2 regions of the Kosakonia pseudosacchari genome follow, and region 1 is predicted to be linked to the other one. Evidence: predicted binding sites of a transcription regulator. Region 1 holds the regulator's gene; the other holds the start of a gene.
The links. The regulator PurR, encoded in region 1, represses purine synthesis genes. The targets are predictions, from matches to a motif close to CANGCAAACGTTTGCNTG.
Positions count from the first base shown of each region.

Region 2: a site for PurR is predicted at 1,542-1,559, ahead of glyA (serine hydroxymethyltransferase). Genes of this name have one in related genera too.

Region 1 is NZ_CP063425.1:2,154,858-2,158,276, forward strand. It holds gene punR (DNA-binding transcriptional activator PunR) at 1-706, shown strand, start outside; gene purR (HTH-type transcriptional repressor PurR) at 725-1,750, opposite strand; gene cydH (cytochrome bd-I oxidase subunit CydH) at 2,048-2,137, shown strand; gene IP581_RS10150 (MFS transporter) at 2,307-3,419, shown strand, end outside.
Region 2 is NZ_CP063425.1:3,590,745-3,594,163, reverse strand. It holds gene glnB (nitrogen regulatory protein P-II) at 1-127, shown strand, start outside; gene hmpA (NO-inducible flavohemoprotein) at 165-1,355, opposite strand; gene glyA (serine hydroxymethyltransferase) at 1,671-2,924, shown strand; gene IP581_RS16865 (nickel/cobalt efflux protein RcnA) at 2,974-3,419, opposite strand, start outside.

The DNA of each region.
Region 1 (3,419 bases):
GCGTGCTGTTATCAAAAAAATGCAGATCACCCGTCAGCAGTGTCAGCAAATCGCTAACGGCTGGCGCGGACAACTGGCGATTGCGGTCGACAACATCGTCAAACCTGAGCGTACCCGGCAATTGATCGTCGATTTCTATCGCCATTTCAGCGACGTTGAGTTACAGGTCTACCAGGAAGTATTTAACGGTGTCTGGGATGCGCTTGCTGATGGGCGGGTTGAACTGGCGATCGGCGCAACGCAGGCCATTCCCGTCGGCGGGCGCTATGCGTTTCGCGATATGGGGATGCTGAGCTGGAAATGTGTGGTTTCCAGTCGCCATCCGCTGGCGTCACTGGCAGGCCCGCTTAGCGACGACACCTTACGCAACTGGCCTTCACTTATCCAGGAAGATACGTCCCGTTCGTTGCCCAAACGTATTACCTGGCTGCTGGATAATCAGAAACGCGTGATCGTCCCGGATTGGGCGTCGTCGGAGGCGTGCTTATCGGCAGGATTATGCGTGGGAATGGTGCCGGCACACTTTGCCCGCCCACGGCTCGACAGCGGTGACTGGGTCGCGCTGACGCTGGAAAACCCCTTCCCGGACGCGGCGTGCTGCCTGACGTGGCAGCAAAATGAAGCTTCCCCGGCGTTAAACTGGCTGCTGGAATACCTGGGAGATAGTGAAACGCTGAATAATGAATGGTTACGGGAGCCGAATTAACGGCTCCGTAATAAGCGATTAGCGGCGGTAGTCGCGGAACGGACCATCGGCCACGGAACGGCGCTCAACCAGGCGCGGATGCACTTCAATAGACTGCGACTCTTCGCGCTTGTTGACGATGCGATCAAGCAGCATGGTAAACGCCGTTTCTCCCAGCGAGTCTTTCGGCTGGTGAATCGTGGTCAACGCCGGGGTGAAGAAGCGTGAGTTACGCACGTTGTCATAACCAATCAGGGAAATATCCTGCGGTACGCGTAAACCCATCTCATCGGCAGCGCACAGCGCGCCCATTGCCATAATGTCACCACCGCAAAAGACAGCGGTAGGACGATGCGCCTGACCGAGGATTTGCTGCATCGCGCGATAGCCGGATTCCGGCTCGAAATCGCCCTGGACGATCCAGCTTTCCGGCACGCTAATAAGAGCTTCTTCCATCGCTTTCATAAAGCCAGCCAGACGGCCAGCGCCAGTGTTACGCTCCAGAGGACCGGGGATCACGCCAATATCGCGGTGTCCGCGGTCAATAAGATAGCGCCCGGCCATATAACCGCCTTCAAAGGCGTTATCAATAACGGAATCCGTAAAGTCGGCCTTCGCTTCGCCCCAGTCCATCACCACCATCGGGATATGGCGGTACTCTTCGAGCATGCTTAACAGCGATTCCGGGTATTCGGAACACATTACCAGCAAGCCATCGACGCGTTTTTGCGCCATCATCGACAGATAAGCCCGCTGTTTTTCCAGGCTATTCCAGGCATTACCGAGGATCAGGGTGTAACCCTTCTGGAAGCACTTTTTCTCAACGGCTTCAATAATTTCAGCAAAGTAGGCCGCTTCACTGCTGGTGGCCAGCAAGCCGATCGATTTTGTGTGATTCACTTTCAGGCTGCGGGCGACGGCGCTGGGGGAATAGTGCAACTCTTTAATCGCCGCCCACACGGCATTGCGCGTTTCTTCGGCGACGAAACGGGTTTTGTTAATTACATGTGATACGGTTGTAGTGGAAACGTTTGCTCGTTTCGCTACGTCTTTAATCGTTGCCATCAGATATCACTCCAGACCATATCATAAGCTCCTGATAATACATAAGGTAAACGTTTGCCTTTAATCACCCTGTACCCATCAAAGGGGGTGCGGTACGCCGGGAAAACGACACTGGACGTCAGGAGGGGAGTCAATGGCCGGTACGCTAATAAATTTAGCGTCGAATTTTGTCTGATCTTGAGCAAAAGGGGAAGTATTAAAACGTTTCTCCTGCCAATTCCCGCAAGATTTTTAAGATAATTTGTGCAAAAATGCGTTATCTCACTTTTTGTGGGGAAATTAAAAAGGGGAAAATTGATGAGCACCGATCTGAAGTATTCTTTAATCACTACCGTCATCGTTCTGGGCCTGATTGTTTTCGGCGGTCTGACTGCTGCACTGCATTGATCTATCGCGAGGGAGAGCCTCTTCTCCCTCGGTTTTCTTCCCCCGCTATTGTTATCACTTCTGCAATAATCTTTTGTCATTCTGCTAACTTCTGTTTTTTGTGATAGCTGTCATACTTTTGACTTCAGCGACAGGGTCGCAAGTCGGCATGTCTATTTTGGAGTGACAGATGAAAATTAATTTCCCTTTGCTTGCCCTGGCGATTGGCGCCTTCGGCATTGGTACCACCGAGTTTTCCCCGATGGGATTACTGCCGGTTATTGCCCGCGGCGTTGACGTTTCTATTCCGGCGGCGGGGATGCTGATTAGCGCCTACGCGATCGGCGTGATGGTCGGTGCGCCGTTAATGACGTTGCTGCTGTCTCACCGCGGCAGACGCAACGCCCTGATCTTTTTGATGGCGATTTTTACGCTCGGTAACGTGCTGTCGGCGATTGCGCCGGATTACGCCACATTAATGCTGGCGCGTATCGTCACCAGCCTGAACCATGGCGCTTTCTTTGGTCTTGGTTCGGTGATGGCAGCAAGCGTGGTCGCGAAAGAGAAGCAGGCCAGTGCGGTGGCGACCATGTTCATGGGGCTGACCATTGCTAACATTGGCGGTGTCCCTGCCGCGACCTGGCTGGGTGAAACCATTGGCTGGCGTATGTCGTTCATGGCTACCGCCGGGCTGGGTGTGATTGCCATGGCGAGTCTGTTCTTTTCACTGCCGAAAGGTGGCGCAGGTGAGCGCCCGGACGTGCGTAAAGAGCTGTCGGTGCTGGTGCGCCCGCAGGTGTTATCCGCGTTGCTGACCACCGTGCTCGGTGCGGGTGCCATGTTCACGCTGTATACCTATATTGCGCCGGTGCTGCACACCATTACCGATGCCACTCCCGTTTTTGTCACGGCGATGCTGGTGTTGATTGGCGTTGGCTTCTCCATTGGTAACTATCTCGGCGGCAAACTGGCGGATCGTTCCGTAACCGGCACGCTGAAAGGCTTTTTACTTCTGCTGATTGCCATCATGCTGGCGATCCCGTTCCTGGCGCGCAGTGAAGTGGGCGCGGCTATCAGCATGGTGGTATGGGGCGCGGCGACGTTTGCGGTGGTTCCACCGTTGCAGATGCGTGTCATGCGCGTTGCGCACGAAGCACCTGGGCTTTCATCGTCAGTCAATATCGGTGCCTTTAACCTTGGTAATGCGCTGGGTGCGGCAGCCGGTGGGGCAGTGATTTCCGGTGGGCTGGGTTATGATTTCGTCCCGGTTATGGGGGCGATTATTGCCGGGCTGGGCCTGCTG
Region 2 (3,419 bases), 1.4 Mb from region 1:
TACCTGCGTGGACACCATTATCCGTACTGCTCAGACCGGCAAGATCGGCGACGGTAAGATCTTCGTCTTTGATGTTGCGCGCGTAGTGCGTATCCGTACCGGTGAAGAAGACGACGCCGCAATCTGATGTTTTTCCCTCACCCCGCAGGGTGAGGGAACCTGTTTTACAACACTTTATGCGGGCCAAAGCATTCGTAATGAATGCTCTCTTTGTTCACACCAAGCGCGACCAGTTGTTGCGCGACAAACTGCATAAAACCGACCGGGCCGCAGAGATAAAACTGCATCGCCGGATCGCTGAACTTCCCTTCCAGCGCGCGCAAATCCATCAACCCTTCACTGTGATAGCGACCGCTGTTCACCTCAGCTGTCGCAGGCTGTTGATACCAGACATGCTGGTAAAAATGGTTCAGTGACGCACCCAGTTTGCTCACTTCATCGGCAAAGGCATGCACCTCGCCATTCATCGCGGCGTGGAACCAGTTAACCTGCGCAGCATGTTGTGATTTGGAAAGGCTGTCGAGCATTGCCAGCATCGGTGTCTGACCGACACCCGCGGAGATCAGCGTGACCGGCGTGCTGCTCTGCACATCAAGAAAGAAATCCCCGGCAGGCGCAGCAAGATGCACAATATCGCCCACTTTCGCACTGTTATGCAGCCAGTTAGAGACCTGGCCACCCGCTTCGCGTTTTACCGCGATACGGTAGCTTTTGCCGTCAGGCTGGCGGGTCAGGGAATACTGGCGGATCTCCTGATTGGCGAAACCTTCTGGTTTCAGCCAGACACCAAGATATTGCCCCGGTTGATAAGCGGCGACTGGCTGGCCGTCGACCGGTTCGAATTCAAAGCTGGTGATAAGTGCGCTCTGCGGTTTTTTCTCTACCAGGCGGAACGCGCGCGTGCCTTGCCAGCCGCCTGCTTTTTCCGCGTGTTCGCTGTAGATTTGCGCTTCACGGTTGATAAAGACGCCCGCCAGGACGCCATAGGCTTTTCCCCAGGCGTCTAACACTTCTTGCCCCGGGCTGAACATCTCATCCAGCGTCGCCAGCAGGTGTGTACCCACAATGTTGTACTGCTCCGGCTGGATCTGAAAGCTGGTGTGCTTCTGAGCGATTTTCTCAACCGCCGGCAGCAGTGCGGCAAGATTATCAATATTGCTGGCGTAAGCGGCGATGGCGTTGAACAGCGCTTCACGCTGATCGCCGTTGCGCTGGTTGCTCATATTGAAAATCTCTTTCAGCTCCGGGTTGTGAGTGAACATCCGGTCATAAAAATGGGCGGTGAGTTTTGGTCCGGTTGCCGCCAGCAGGGGCAGGGTGGATTTGACCGTAGCGATGGTTTGGGCGTCGAGCATGATGGCTTCCTTTTTTGCAGATTATTTAAAGTTGTATTTTAAATGCATCTTATAGCGCAGCGACCAGGCTTGTAAAGAGCGGACAAGGTAAAGGGATTTACATCGTGAATATGTTGCATCACAAACCTGAAAAGAAATCCGCTTTAACAGGGAAGTGCGTTATCGCTCAAACCCTTGTCTGACGCGGAGCCAATCGTTTGCGTAAAAACCTTTGTCAAGACCTGTTATCAGAATATTAATCGGTTATACTGTGGGCCGTTCCCCAAATTGGGCCCTCATTTAGAGTTGTTTTGTTAGCTGAGTCAGGAGATGCGGATGTTAAAGCGTGAAATGAACATTGCCGATTATGATGCCGAACTGTGGCAGGCTATGGAGCAGGAAAAAGTACGTCAGGAAGAACACATTGAACTGATCGCCTCCGAAAACTACACCAGCCCGCGTGTAATGCAGGCTCAGGGTTCTCAGCTGACGAACAAATACGCCGAAGGTTACCCGGGCAAACGCTACTACGGCGGTTGCGAGTATGTGGATATCGTGGAGCAACTGGCGATTGATCGCGCGAAAGAACTGTTTGGCGCTGATTACGCTAACGTACAACCGCACTCCGGCTCGCAGGCGAACTTCGCGGTCTACACTGCGCTGCTGCAACCGGGTGATACCGTTCTGGGTATGAACCTGGCGCAGGGCGGCCACCTGACTCACGGCTCCCCGGTTAACTTCTCTGGCAAACTGTACAACATCATCCCTTACGGTATTGATGAGTCCGGTAAGATTGATTACGAAGACATGGCGAAGCAGGCGAAAGAGCATAAACCGAAGATGATCATCGGTGGTTTCTCTGCTTACTCCGGTATCGTTGACTGGGCGAAAATGCGCGAAATCGCCGACAGCATCGGTGCTTACCTGTTCGTTGACATGGCACACGTTGCGGGTCTGATCGCCGCCGGTGTTTACCCGAATCCGGTTCCGCACGCGCATGTTGTGACCACCACCACCCACAAAACCCTGGCAGGCCCGCGCGGCGGTCTCATCCTGGCGAAAGGCGGTGACGAAGAGCTGTACAAAAAACTGAACTCCGCCGTTTTCCCAAGCGCGCAGGGCGGCCCGTTGATGCACGTTATTGCGGCAAAAGCGGTGGCACTGAAAGAAGCGATGGAGCCAGAGTTTAAAGTTTACCAGCAGCAGGTTGCCAAAAACGCCAAAGCGATGGTGGAAGTGTTCCTGAACCGTGGCTACAAAGTGGTGTCTGGCGGTACTGAAAACCACCTGTTCCTGCTGGATCTGGTAGACAAAAACCTGACCGGTAAAGAAGCGGATGCTGCGCTGGGTCGTGCAAACATCACGGTGAACAAAAACAGCGTGCCGAACGATCCGAAGAGCCCGTTTGTCACTTCCGGTATCCGTATCGGTAGCCCGGCTGTGACCCGTCGTGGCTTTAAAGAAGCGGAAGTGAAGGAGCTGGCTGGCTGGATGTGTGACGTGCTGGACAACATCAATGACGAAGCGGTTATCGAGCGCGTCAAAGGTAAAGTTCTGGATATCTGCGCCCGTTTCCCGGTTTACGCGTAAGCGTAGCCCGACAAAAAAACCCGCCTTGTGCGGGTTTTTTTATGCCTGATTATTGCAGCCCGGTGTATCCGTGGATGCCCATATAAACGCCAACAAGGGCGATAAGCGCGCTGGAGAAATAGGGTGCCTTCCGTGCCAGCGTATTGAACCCGGACCAGCGTTTTGCCGCTTGCTGGACGCTGATTGCCGCGCCAACGCCAACCGCGACCAGTGTGAGGGCAAGTCCGATACTGAAAGAGACCACTAACGTTGCGCCCAGCGTGATGGCTTTTAACTGAATACAGATCAGCAAAATAGTGATCGCCGCCGGGCAGGGGATAAGCCCGCCGGTTAAACCGAATAGCAGGATCTGACCGTTCGTCACCTCGCCGCCGGTAAAACGGCGCTCAATATCCCGCGCGTGCGCCCGCTCATGCGCATCCTGGTACTCCTCTTCTTTGGTCATTTTACGCAGCGACAGAATGGTTGGTTGTGCGTTGACACGCACCGGTTGTA